3 regions of the Brevibacterium sp. 91QC2O2 genome follow, and region 1 is predicted to be linked to each of the others. Evidence: riboswitches for the same ligand, from Rfam matches in the RefSeq annotation. Region 1 holds a riboswitch; each other region holds the start of a gene.
What was found. Region 1 has a riboswitch for thiamine pyrophosphate ahead of thiE (thiamine phosphate synthase). Riboswitches for the same ligand answer to the same signal wherever they lie in the genome.

Region 1 (4,205 bases):
TTTCGCTCCGTCACCGTCGAACGCGCCGAGAACTACCCGGCCGATCCCGCAGAGCTCCCTGACTTCCAACGCGATTTGGCCGGCGAACTCCTGGCGCTCGACCTGCGGATCGAGGACCTGGACTTCACCTTCATCAACGCCGATGACACCTTCCGGCCCACTCCGTCGCTCAACCTGACCGTCAACTTCGATCCGGCCCGGCACACCGATGCCCGTGCCTATCTGGACCGGGTCCACGCGGTGCTGATGGAGGGTGGCCGCGAACTGATGCCGCTGGACGCCTATCCGTTCAGCCCGCACTACGCCTGGGTTGAGGACCGCTTCGGGGTGAGCTGGCAGCTGATGGTGACGAACCCGGACGGGCAGCCCCGACCGTTCCTGCTGCCCTCGCTGAGCTTCGGCGGTCCCCAGCAGAACCGGGCGGCCGAGGCCGTCGACTACTATCTGCAGACCTTCACCCGGATCTTCGGCCCCGACCTCCCCAGCGGACTGGGACACCTGTACACCTATGGCGAGTTCGGCGGGGTCCCGGACCTGGGCCCGGGGGTCGAATCGCCGGTTACCGCCGAATCCGTGATCCACGCGGACTTCCGGCTCGCCGGGCAGTGGTGCACGGCGATGGACCCAGGGGCAGGCCAGGACTTCACCTTCACGGAGGGTGTCTCGCTCATCGTCTACGCGCAGGACCAGGCGCAGATCGACGCACTGTGGGAGGCACTGTCGCATGTCCCGGAGGCCGAGGCCTGCGGCTGGTGCAAGGATCGCTTCGGCCTGAGCTGGCAGATCGTCCCGCGCACCTGGCCGGAGCTGAGCACCAGGCCGGGGGCCTATCAGACGATGATGGGCCAGAAGAAGATCATCATCGCCGAATACTGAGTTCGGCTCGACCCCGGCCGGATTCCCCGGGACCGACCGTGATCCGGCCGCTGGGAACGGCCGAGGTTCAGGCCGGCCGAGGCGCGGCGCCACCGCCGGCACGGCGCTTGCGGAACAGGACCTGCTGGCTGATCGAGGCCAGCAGGACGCCGGAGGAGTCGGTGATGTCCCCGTGGTAGAGCCCGCGCCCGTAGGCCACGGAGCGGGGCCGCAGGTCCATCAGCATCCACTCCTCGGCGTCCATCGGGCGGTGGAACCACAGAGTGTGGTCCAGGCTCGACTGCGATTGGAACTCTTCGGTGTTGTACGTGCCGATGCCCGACGAGATGTCGGAAAGATAGGTCACCGCCAGGATGTTCATGAGGTCGCGGCTGATCGTCGCAGCCCCCACCCCGGTGCGGCTGAGATCGGCCGTGCAGCGGGCCCAGAAGCGCTGCGGATAGTCGGGTTCGGGGAAACCCGGTTCGGTCCTCCGGCCCTCGAAGCTGAACAGCCGGGGGATCGGGTAGAACTCGTTCATCGGCAACTCGTGGTCGTTCAGCGCCGTATCGCCCTGCACATCGGGGGACTTCCCCGGCAGTGCGAAGGACGCCGACATATTGAAGATGACCCGTCCGTTCTGCAGTGCCACCACGCGCCGGGCCGAATAGGAACCACCGTCGCGGTCGCGGAAGACCTGGAAGACCGTGGGCTTCGAGGCGTCGCCGGGCCGCAGGAAGTATCCGTGCAGAGAGTGCGGCAGGCGCCCGGAGTCCACGGTCAGGGCCGCGGCCAGCAGGGATTGGGTGGCGACCTGGCCGCCGTAGAGCGCGAAGGGTTCGTCGAAGACGAAGCCGGCGCGGTAGATGTTGAGGTCGATCTTCTCCAACTGCAGAAGATTGAGCAGGCTGCCGGGTGCTTCGGTCACGGTTCCTCCAAGGTTCGGGCTATGCGGGGATACCCCAACTCTAGACTGCCGTGGATGTTAGTGTGGAGCCGATGACACGGGGTGCCCAGGTAGTCGCACCGGCGCGGGTTCGTGCCGCCGCCGGCCGGCCAGGGCTGAGAACACACCCGTCGAACCTGTCTGGATAACTCCTGCGAAGGGATGGTCATGATTGACCCCGCTGTGCTCAACCCCCGCCTGATCCCCTACGATTTCAGCCTGTATTTGGTGACCGACACCGCGATGTGCACCGCCGCCGGGCGCGGCGTGGCCGACACCGTCGCAGCCGCTGTCACCGGCGGCGCCTCGGTCGTGCAGGTGCGCGAGAAACACGCCTCCGACGCCGAGGTCCTGGCCCTGACCCTGGACGTGTTCGCCGCCCTGCGCGGCATCCCCGCACCGGCCGGGACGGCGGCCGAGAACGTCCCCGTGTTCCTCGACGACCGCGTCGAAGTCGTCGCCGAACTGCGTCGGCGCGGCCTGCCCGCCCACATCCACGTGGGCCAGACGGACATGCCGCCGGCCCAGGTCCGCGCCCGCCTGGGCGCCGAACCCCTGCTGGGCCTGTCCGCCCACACCGCCGAACAGTTCGCCGTCGCCGCCAAGGCCGGGGGAGTGGACCTGTTCGGAGTCGGCCCCGTCTGGGCCACCCGGACGAAGGACGTGCAGCGCCCAGCACTGGGCGTCGAGCACTGGACCGAACTGAACCGGGAGGCACTGGAACTCGGGATCCTCGCCGTGGCGATCGGCGGGATCAAGGGCCACAACGTCCACGAACTCGCCGGCGCCGGCGCCCTGGGCGTGTGCGTGGTCTCCGATATCTGCACTGCAGCCGATCCCGAGGCCGCAGCGCGGTCGATCCGCGCGGCCTACCTCGGCGCGCAGGGGGAGAACCGATGAGCACTGCGCCGACGAACACCGTGCCGAACCCCACGCCGTTGAATACAGTGAACAGGCCCCCGATCGCCCTGACGATCGCCGGCACCGATCCGTCGGGGGGCGCCGGCATCCACGCCGACCTCAAGAGCTTCGCCGCCCGTGGAGCCTACGGCACCTCCGTCATCACCGCCCTGGTCGCCCAGAACACCCATGGTGTGTCCCGCGTCTACGGGATCGATGCGGACTTCGTTGCCGACCAGTTCGACTCGGTGCTCGGGGACATGCCCGTGGACGCGGCGAAGACCGGGATGTTGGGCACCCGAGAGCTGGTCGACCTGACCGTGGACAAACTCGCAGAGACCCCCGTGCCCCACCTGGTCGTCGACCCCGTCATGGTCTCGACCTCGGGACACCGGCTGCTCGACGCCGACGCGATCGGCGCGGTGCGCGCGCGCCTGCTGCCGGTCGCCTCGGTCATCACCCCGAACCTGCCGGAAGCGGCCCTGCTGCTCGGCGATGACGTCGCCGAGGCCCGCGACGAGTCCCAGATGACGGCCCAGGCCCGCGAACTCGTGGCGCGCGGGGCCGGGGCGGCCCTGGTCAAGGGCGGCCACGGCACCGGCGGCACTGTCTTCGACGTGCTCGCCGTCGCGGATGGCCCCGGGGCGGCCTCGGTGCACGTGTACACGCACCCACGGGTCGCCTCGGCCAATACCCACGGCACCGGCTGCACCCTGTCCGCCGCCATCACCGCGGAACTGGCCCGCGGGGCACAGCTGGAGCCCGCGGTCTTCGAGGGCCTGGAGTACCTGGGCCGGGCCCTGGCCGCGGCGGCGGGCTGGAACCTGTCGCTGGACCCGGCCGGCGCCCACGGGCCGGTCGACCACCTGGTCGATCTGCGCCCCGTGCGCGCACGAGCCTGAGCACCCGAAACCCGAGGAGGGATACACCATGGTCGACTACCACCTGTTCAGCCAGGGCCCGCGCACGCGCGAGCTGTGGAATTCCGTACACGACGTCATCACCCGGATCGAGGAACTCGACTTCCTGGGCCAACTGGCCGACGGCACACTCGGCCACGAGGCCTTCGTGAACTACCTGTTGCAGGACGAGCTGTACCTGGACGGCTATGCCCGGGCCATGAGCCTGCTGGGGGCGGCCGCACCCAGCAGCGACCAGACCCGCTTCTGGGTCTTGGCCGCAGGCGAGGCGATCGCCGATGAACAGTCGATGCACGCCGAATTGCTGGCGGACCCCGGGTTCTCAGCGATCGCCGACCGGCTTTCGACCGCGGCCGGTGTGATCGGGGCGGCCTGGCCCGCCGGCGGGGCCAACCCCACGACACTGGGCTACACCTCCTATCTGCTCAGCCAGGCGGCGAGCGCACCCTATGCAGTGGGAGTCGCCGCGATCCTGCCGTGCTTCTGGGTGTACGCGCACATCGGCAAGGTCCTGGTTCAGCGGGTGCGGGCGGGGTCCCGCGATCTGGCGGGGCATCCCTTCGCGACCTGGATCGAGGCCTACG
Region 2 (4,205 bases), on a different contig from region 1:
ATGATCCCCCAGAACACGGGCGCCTGCAGGGCTGCGACGAAACCGGACCAGCCGCCGATCGCCACGCCGGCGGAGAAGAATGCGAAGATCGGAACGGCGATGGCCGAGGACAGCGGCGAGACCCGGTCGGACAGAATCATGGCCAGGGGGCGCTGCTCGGCCTCCACGCCCGAGGTCGCCGCCGGCGCGTCCTCATCCTCCTCCTCGAGTGCCACCTGGGACGCCGGCTTGGCGCCGTTGGCGGACATGGCCGCCGGCGTCACCAGCCCCAGCACCACGCCGGCAATCGTCGCGTGCACGCCGCTTTGGTACATGCACAGCCAGGCGATTGCGCCGATCGGCAACAGAATCAGCCACATCGCCCAGGCGTGCTTGGCGAAGAATCGGGGGGCGCCGCGGACCAGGAAGAAGTAGGCGAGGATCGGGACCAGCGCGCCCAACAGCCACAGGGGCTGGAGCCCCTGGGCGTAGAAGATCGCGATGATGACGATCGCGATGAGGTCGTCGACCACGGCCAGGGTCATCAGGAAGACCCGCAGTGGGCTGGGCAGCCAGCGACCCACCACCGCCAGGATCGCCAGGGCGAAGGCGATATCGGTGGCCGTCGGAGTGGCCCAGCCCTGTAGGCCCTCGGTCCCGCTGGAGGCCACGATGGCCGCGAAGATGAGTGCCGGCACGATGACCCCGCCGCAGGCCGCGACCATCGGCGTCAGCGCCTGGCGCCAGTCGCGCAGGGCTCCACCGGTGAACTCGAACTTCAGGTCGAGGCCCACGCAGAAGAAGAACACGGCCAGCAGTGCGTCCGCGCACCAGTGGGCCACGCTCAGGTGCAGGGTGGTGAAGCCCAGGGGTAGGTCGAGGTAGGTGTCGCGCACGGCGAAGAACCAGCCCGCCAGTGGGGAGTTCGCGCAGATCACGGCCAGCACCGCCGCGACGATGAGCATGATGCCGCCCAGGTGTTCCCCGCGCAGGGCATTCATGATGGTGGTGCCCAGCGACGGTTTCGCGGGCTTGAGTGTTGTCGGTGTACTGGACATTGGGGTCCTCTTCGGATCGACGGGGTCGCCGGGCACATGCGCAGCACGTGCTCTGACCCCGATTATTCACATGAGAGACCACCCGCGCCGTATACCGTGGGTACGCGCCGAGGTGTTCCCGCCGACCAGACTTCCCGGCACACCGGGGACAACCTTAGCGGCTCATGTCGCCCAGCGCACATTCTGTGTTTCGCCGCGGCCCCTTGCCAGGTGCGCGGGGTCGTGATGTGATGGATGTGTGACACGGGGTACCGCCCGTATGCGCCGGATGAAGATCGGGTGCGACGAGTGGCTGAGAAATACCCGTTGAACCTGATCCAGTTAGCACTGGCGAAGGGATTGTCCGGTGTTCACCGCCCACCGTGGGCCGGTGACAGTGTATGGTCGGCCGGCAGCAGGGTATCCACCCGCGGGCACGACCGGACGCGCACCGATCGCCTTCGCCTCCTATCGAGAGGCATGCATCATGACATCAACCGTTCTTCCGCTCGCCGAGCAGATCGTCCTGGTCACCGGTGGGGCCCGCGGCCTGGGCGCGGCCGTGTCCAGGGCATTCCTGGGCCAGGGCGCCCGCGTCGTCATCGACTATCGTGCTTCGCACGATGCCGCCGGGGCCCTGGCCCAGGAGTTCCCCGACCGGGCACTCGCGATCCAGGCGGACGTCCGGGACCGTGCCCAAGTCGATTCCCTTTTCGCCGAGGCATCCGCCACCTGGGGTGCCCCCGTCACCACGGTGGTCAATAACGCCCTGATCGACTTCTCATTCAACGGTGATGCCCGAGCGAAGGCGGACCGGATCACGTACCCGGAACTCGCCGCGCAGTTCGCCGGTTCCGTTCAGGGCCCACTGAATGTCATCCAGTCGGCGCTGCCCGGCATGACGCGGGCCGGTTTCGGGCGGGTCGTCAACATCGGGACCAATCTGTTCCAGAACCCTGTTGTGCCGTATCACGACTACACCGCCGCCAAGGCGGCACTGCTGTCCCTGACCAGGACGTTCGCCGACGATCTGGGGCCCCGGGGGATTACCGTCAATATGGTCTCCGGTGGACTCCTGCAGACCACCGATGCATCGGCGGCCACCCCGGAAGAGGTCTTCGCCGGGATCGCCGCGAGTACCCCGCTGCGCGCGGTCACAACGCCCGAACAGCTGGCCGACGCGGTGTTGTTCTTCGCCAGCCCCTGGGCGCGGGGCGTGACCGGACAGAATCTCATCGTGGACGGCGGCCTGGTCAAGGGGTGAGGGACGTGACGGTCAAGCAGGCCCATCTCAACCTGTTCATCCACGGTGTCGGCCACCACGCGGCCGCTTGGCGTGCACCGGATGCGCCAAGCGAACACCTCACCGATGTGGAGTACTACAAGGAACTGGCCAGGATCGCCGAACGCGGCAAACTGGACGCCGTGTTCTTCGCCGACGGACAGTCCCTCAGCGGGGACGCAGTGCAGGACGGGCCCGGTTGGGCCCTCGAACCCCTCACTCTGCTGGCCGCCATGAGCCAGGCGACGGATCGTATCGGACTGGTCAGTACTGTGTCGGCCACGTTCTACACGCCGTACCATGCGGCGCGGATGTTGGCCGGTCTGGACCATATTTCAGGAGGGCGCATCGGCTGGAACGTGGTGACCTCGATGTTCGATGCAGAAGCGCAGAACCACGGCATGCCGCACCTGCCGGATCATGCCACCCGTTACGCCAGGGCCGAAGAGTTCGTCGACGTCGTGTTGCGGCTGTTCGATTCCTGGCCGGCCGACTCCATCGTCGTCGAACGGGGAGAGGGGATTGGGGCTTCTGGAGTCCACCCCGGCCGGTATGTCGATGCCGCCATGCTCACCGAGCTCAACCACAGCGGTCGGAATTTCGCGGTGCGGGGCCCGCTCAACGTGCCGAGCCCTCCCCAGGGTCGGCCTGTGCTCTTCCAGGCCGGGGCCTCGGAACAGGGCCGCGACCTGGCCGCGCGCCGCGCGGAGGCAATATATGCGGTGGCCTACGACGCCGAGGCCGGACGTGCCTATCGTGGCGATGTGCGCCGTCGCATCGCCGCCGCCGGGCGCAATCCGGACGCAGTGGCGATTCTGCCCGGTTTGGTGACCTATGTGGGGTCGACCATGGAAGAGGCCCTGGCCAAACAGGCGGCACTCGACGGACTCCTCCCCGTGGAGAACTCGCTGCGGCAGCTCAGCGTGTTCATCGGACAGGACACCTCGGGATGGGACCTGGATGCACCCGTGCCGCCGCTGCCCCCGTTGGAGGAGTTCACGGGGCCCAAAGGCCGCTACGCCACGATTCTGCGCATCATCGCCACTCAACGGCCCACGGTGCGCCGGCTGCTGGGCCGGTTGGCGGCGGGTGGGGGCCATTGCACGATGGTGGGCACACCGGAGTCGATCGCCGACGAGATCGAGATGTGGCTCGATACCGGTGCCGCCGATGGGTTCAATCTGATGCCGCCCTCCCTGCCACAGGGTATCGAGGACTTCGTCGACCATGTCGTGCCCCAATTGCAGCGGCGCGGTAGATTCCGCACGGAATACGTGGGAAAGACCTTGAGAGCTCACCTGGGCCAGTCCTAAGTCGTCCCGCACGGCCCAGCGACATCCGTAACCTGTCCGTCGCAAATCTTCGCTAGACTTGGCAGCAGCCGTCATGACGCGCTCTGGGAGAGCCGCTGGACGAATCGGACCGATGATCGGACCAGTGGCGCCGTAGGTGCAATTCCCTCCCCGGGAAACTCTCAGGCCCAGTACCAGTGCGCGCAGGCAACTCTGGAGCGCACGCGCGCCCGCCTCGGACCCCTGGCCCGAGCAGCGCAAGCCGAGTGACAGAGCGGGGAGGACTGACCTGATCCAGCCGATCGAAGGAAGTTCATGACGGCCTCCACCACTCCGTCCTCCAGTACAGCGACGAACTCCGGGGCCCCGGGCACGTTCGCACACACCTCCGCGGCCTCGGGCGATGCCCCGCGGCCCTTCTCCGACCGCCACATCGGCCCGCGCGCAGCGGATGCAGCCGCGATGCTGGGCGCGCTGGGCTATGACTCCCTGGACTCCCTGGCCGCCGCGGCGATCCCCGACTCCATCGCCCAGGCCGAAGCCAACTCCCTGCCCGGTGCCCTGCGCGAAGAGGAAGTGCTGGCCGAACTGCGCGAACTGGCCGACCAGAACGTC
Region 3 (4,205 bases), on a different contig from region 1:
CCTGCAGGGCATGGGTGGACAGCAGGGGTTGTGCGGGGGCCACACCGCTTGCGGCGTCCCTACCGGAGGCGTCCCGGCCGGCAGCGCCCACCGCGGCGATCTGCCCGGTGTCGGTGGTGCCAAGGGAGCCGTCGGGGATGTCGTCGGGGACCTCGACAGCCTCGCCGGGTAGCCACAGGCCCGCCGCGCGCAGGTGCGGGCGCAGCAGTTCATCGCCGAGCACCGCCTTGGGCGATCCGTCGGCGATGATCCGGGTGCCCTCGGCGTCGTCGGCCGAGGCGCCGAGCACCACGATCCGGTCCACGTGTTCGGCCCACAGCGGCAGGCGGTGTTCGACCAGCACCACGGTGGCGCCGGTCGCGGTGGCGGCGTCGACGATGACATCGCGGATGGCCACGGCGGCCTCGGGGTCGAGGTTGGCGGTCGGCTCGTCGAGGATCAGCAGGCCAGGGCGCATCGCGACGATCCCGGCGATTGCCAGGCGCTGCTTCTGCCCGCCGGACAGGGCCGTGGTCGGATGGTCCAGCGGATAGTCCAGGCCCACCAGGTCCAGCGCGTGGGCGACCCTGGCCGGGATCTGTTCGGCGGGCACCCGCAGATTCTCCAGCCCGAAGGTGACGTCGTGGCCGATCTTCGACATGACCGCCTGCGAATCGGGGTCCTGGAGCACCAGGCCGCAGGTCCCGCGAGTCGGATCGGGCGCGGCGCCGGCGACCAGCAGTTCTCCGGTGGCGTAGCCGGATTCGGCCGGCAGGACCCCGGCCAGGGCGTGCAGGAAGGTCGACTTCCCCGCGCCCGAGGCCCCCGCCAGCAATACCTTCTGGCCGGCCGGGATCGTCAGGGACAGGTGGGAGAAGGCCGCGCGTTTGCGGCCGGCGTGCCGGTAGGAGAAGTCCCTGGCCACGACCTCGGCGGGGACGACGGCGGGGTCATCCGGTCTCCGGTCGGTTACGTCGGATCGCCCGTCGGCCGAGGCGCCCGGTGCGGGGGAGCCGCCGGTCGAGGTACCGGTCGGGGCGCCGGCCGCGGTGGCGCGCGTTCGGTCGGAACCGGCAGTGGCCTCGGCTGCGGAACCGCGGGAGCCCGGCGCTTCGTCGGCACCGCGCCCGGCGGCGAATGCGGTCAGTGCTCCGGCGCGGGCCAGGACGCGCACGATCCACCACACGAACAGGCCGGCCATGAGCAGCCCGGAGACCGCGCAGAACGCGATCCTGGACGTCTTCCACACGGGCAGCCATTCGGCGTAGAGAACGATATTGTCGATGCAGCCCTGCGCCGTACCCGTAAGCAATCCGGAGAACAGCACGACCGGGAAGCCGAAGCGGCGGTAGGCGAAGACGGCGAAGGCCAGCTCCGCGGCCAGTCCCTGAATGGGGGAGGTCAGCAGGATGGAGAACCCGAAGTGGGAGCCCAGCACGGCCTCGGTCACGGCGGCCAGGACCTCGGCGTAGAGGGCAGCACCCGGCTTGCGGATGATGAGCCCGGCCAGGGGCCCGGCCAGCACCCAGGTGCCCGAGAGGATCCCGTCGCCGGGCGGGAAGGCCGCGAAGGCCGGGGTGATGAAGGTCCAGCCGGCCGACCAGATCCAGTAGATGACGCCGCAGACCACCGCCAGCACGGATGCCGTGACGATGTCGACGACCCGCCAGCTCAGCCGGTTCCCCACGGCGCGCGGTGGTGTGCCGCCCCGGGTCGTCGCTTCAACGCTCACAGTCTCAAACCTCCTGTTTCGCCCTGCCCGCTGCGAATGCGGACAGCGCGCCGGTACGTGCCAGTGCCCTCACGGCCGCCCACATGAGCACACCCGCGATCACCAGTCCGGATACCGCGGTCGTGCCCAGATACGTCAACTTCCACGCGGGCAGCCATTCGGTGTTGTACAGCAGGTTCTCGTTCAGGCCCAGGGCCAGGCCGGCCAGCGCGCCGGAGAACAGCGCGGTGCCGAAGCCGAAGCGGCGGTAGGCCAGGACCGTGAACGCGAGTTCGGCGCCCAGCCCCTGACAGAGCCCGGAGATGATCGCGCCGAAGCCGAAGTGGGAGCCCAGCGTGGCCTCGACGATGGCGGCCAATACCTCAGCATAGAGGGCCGCGCCCGGTTTGCGGATGATGAGTCCGGCAAGTGGTCCGGCCAGCACCCAGCCGGCGCTGAGCAGGCCGGAGGCCGGCGGGAAGAATGCGAACAGCGGTTCGACGAAGCTCCAGGCCGCGGCCCACAGCCAGAAGATCAGTCCGCACACCACGCCGAGCACGGATGCGGTGACGATGTCGACGACTCGCCAGCGGAAGGTGCTGCGGGTGGACACGGAATTGTGGACAGCATGATCGGTCATGCTCGCCTCCTGTGATGATCAGGAGGGGAAAGAGAACTCGACTTCCTTCGGCGGTCCTAACCGCAGCAGGTTCGAGGGTCTGCAGTTCACTGCACTCTCAGCGCCCCTTGTGGCGCTCCCCTGTCGTTGTCCCTCCACTATAACGCGGTCGGCTCAGACGGTGAGCACGTCCTCGACGGTGTCCAGGCCCAGGTCCAGGTTGACCACCGAATGCGTCAGCGCGCCGACGGAGACGATGTCGACCCCGCTGGCGGCGATCGCCCCGATCGTCTCCAGGTTCACCCCGCCCGAGGCCTCGACCAGGGCGCGCCCGGCCACCTGGGCCACGCCGCGGGCCAGTTCGGCCGGGCCGAAGTTGTCCAGCATGATGGTGTCCACACCGGCGGCCAGCACGGGTTCGATCTGCTCGAAACGATCCACCTCGACCTCCAGGTGCGTGGTGTGGCCCAGCTTCTCCTTGCCGGCGCGCAGGGCGGCGGTCAGCGCCTCGCCCTCGCCCAGGAGGGCCAGGTGGTTGTCCTTGAGCATCACCGCATCGGACAGGCCGGCGCGATGATTGTGCCCGCCGCCTGCGCGCACCGCGTACTTCTCCAGGGTGCGCAGGCCCGGGGTGGTCTTGCGGGTGTCGACCACGCGCACCGGACGTGCCGTGGTGCCGTGCTCCGGGTCGGACTGCGCCCGGCCTGCGTTCGCAGCGGCCACATAGCGCGCGGTCAGCGCGGCGATCGCGCACAGGCGCTGCAGCAGGTTCAAACCGGTGCGCTCGCCCAGCAGCACCGCGTGGGCGGGGCCGGAGACCTCGATGAGTGCGTCTCCGGTGGAGAACGGGGCGCCCTCGGCGACCAGCTGTCGGACGGACACGGTGCCGGCGGCGCCCGCTGCCAGCGGGACGATTCCGGCCGGCGCGCCGGGCGCCTGGGTGCGGTAGGCCGCCTGTTCCATGGCGGTGGCGAATACGGCACCGCCGGCCATCACGCCGGGTTCGCGGGCGACGACCCTGGCCGTGGTGGTCAGGGAGGCGGGGACGAAGGTCTGCGCTGAGAGGTCGCCGGTGGGGGCGTCCTCGTCCAGGGCACGGGCGATCACGGCGTCGATGACGGTCTGGGGCACGGGGGCGATCTCGATACTCACGCGGCCCACTCTACGCGGCCTCGACGCGGTGCCGACGGAGTCCGGTCGAGCCCCGGTTCGAGCGAACGGCCTGTCCGCCGTTCGGACCCGTGGTTGGACCCACGGGCGGACCAACGGCGGACCCACGGTTTGGGAAATACCTTGATGTCAAGATATATTTGTGGTGGCAGATACACGTCGCCCGCATCCCCATACAAGCGCCGCAGGGCTACCGGCCAGGCGCGCACACCGTTAGGCTGGGGTGTGGACGCGGCATCAGGTCAAAGTCGACAATAGGAGCATCCTCCATGATCAACCACGAAGTCCGGGTATACAAGAGCGCTGAGAACCTGGAGCGCAAGGACCAGCTGGCCTACAAGATCGCCCAGGTCGCAGCCGACCCGGTCGCGATCGAATCGGAAGTCGCGGACATGGTGATCAACCGTGTCATCGACAACGCCTCCGTCGCAGCCGCCTCCGTCAATCGCAAGGCGCCCACCCACGCCCGCGAACAGGCCCTGCCCCACAAGCTCGAACCGGGTGCGACCGTCTTCGGCCAGCCGCTGAGCGACCACATCTCCCCCGAATGGGCCGCCTTCGCAAATGGCGTGGCCGTGCGCGAACTCGACTTCCACGACACCTTCCTGGCCAAGGAGTACTCGCACCCCGGCGACAACATCCCCCCGATGATCGCCGTCGCCCAGCACCTGGGCAGCGTCTCCGGCGCTGACCTGATCAACGGCATCGCCACCGGCTACGAGATCC

Region 2: it holds a riboswitch for thiamine pyrophosphate, as region 1 does, so the genes downstream of both, NQ036_RS03010 (3-oxoacyl-ACP reductase) here and thiE (thiamine phosphate synthase) in region 1, are expected to answer to the same signal.
Region 3: it holds a riboswitch for thiamine pyrophosphate, as region 1 does, so the genes downstream of both, NQ036_RS08135 (ECF transporter S component) here and thiE (thiamine phosphate synthase) in region 1, are expected to answer to the same signal.

What each region holds. Positions count from the first base shown of each region.
Region 1 covers NZ_JANIJY010000003.1:166,660-170,864, reverse strand. The annotation lists gene NQ036_RS04265 (VOC family protein) at 1-876, shown strand, start outside; gene NQ036_RS04260 (acyl-CoA thioesterase domain-containing protein) at 944-1,783, opposite strand; TPP riboswitch at 1,851-1,982, shown strand; gene thiE (thiamine phosphate synthase) at 1,970-2,701, shown strand; gene thiD (bifunctional hydroxymethylpyrimidine kinase/phosphomethylpyrimidine kinase) at 2,698-3,603, shown strand; gene NQ036_RS04245 (TenA family protein) at 3,632-4,205, shown strand, end outside.
Region 2 covers NZ_JANIJY010000002.1:207,368-211,572, reverse strand. The annotation lists gene nhaA (Na+/H+ antiporter NhaA) at 1-1,037, opposite strand, end outside; TPP riboswitch at 1,272-1,394, shown strand; gene NQ036_RS03010 (3-oxoacyl-ACP reductase) at 1,504-2,280, shown strand; gene NQ036_RS03005 (LLM class flavin-dependent oxidoreductase) at 2,286-3,611, shown strand; glycine riboswitch at 3,686-3,797, shown strand; gene gcvP (aminomethyl-transferring glycine dehydrogenase) at 3,906-4,205, shown strand, end outside.
Region 3 covers NZ_JANIJY010000008.1:74,869-79,073, forward strand. The annotation lists gene NQ036_RS08130 (ECF transporter S component) at 1-1,711, opposite strand, end outside; gene NQ036_RS08135 (ECF transporter S component) at 1,716-2,330, opposite strand; TPP riboswitch at 2,356-2,462, opposite strand; gene nadC (carboxylating nicotinate-nucleotide diphosphorylase) at 2,484-3,461, opposite strand; gene NQ036_RS08145 (MmgE/PrpD family protein) at 3,749-4,205, shown strand, end outside.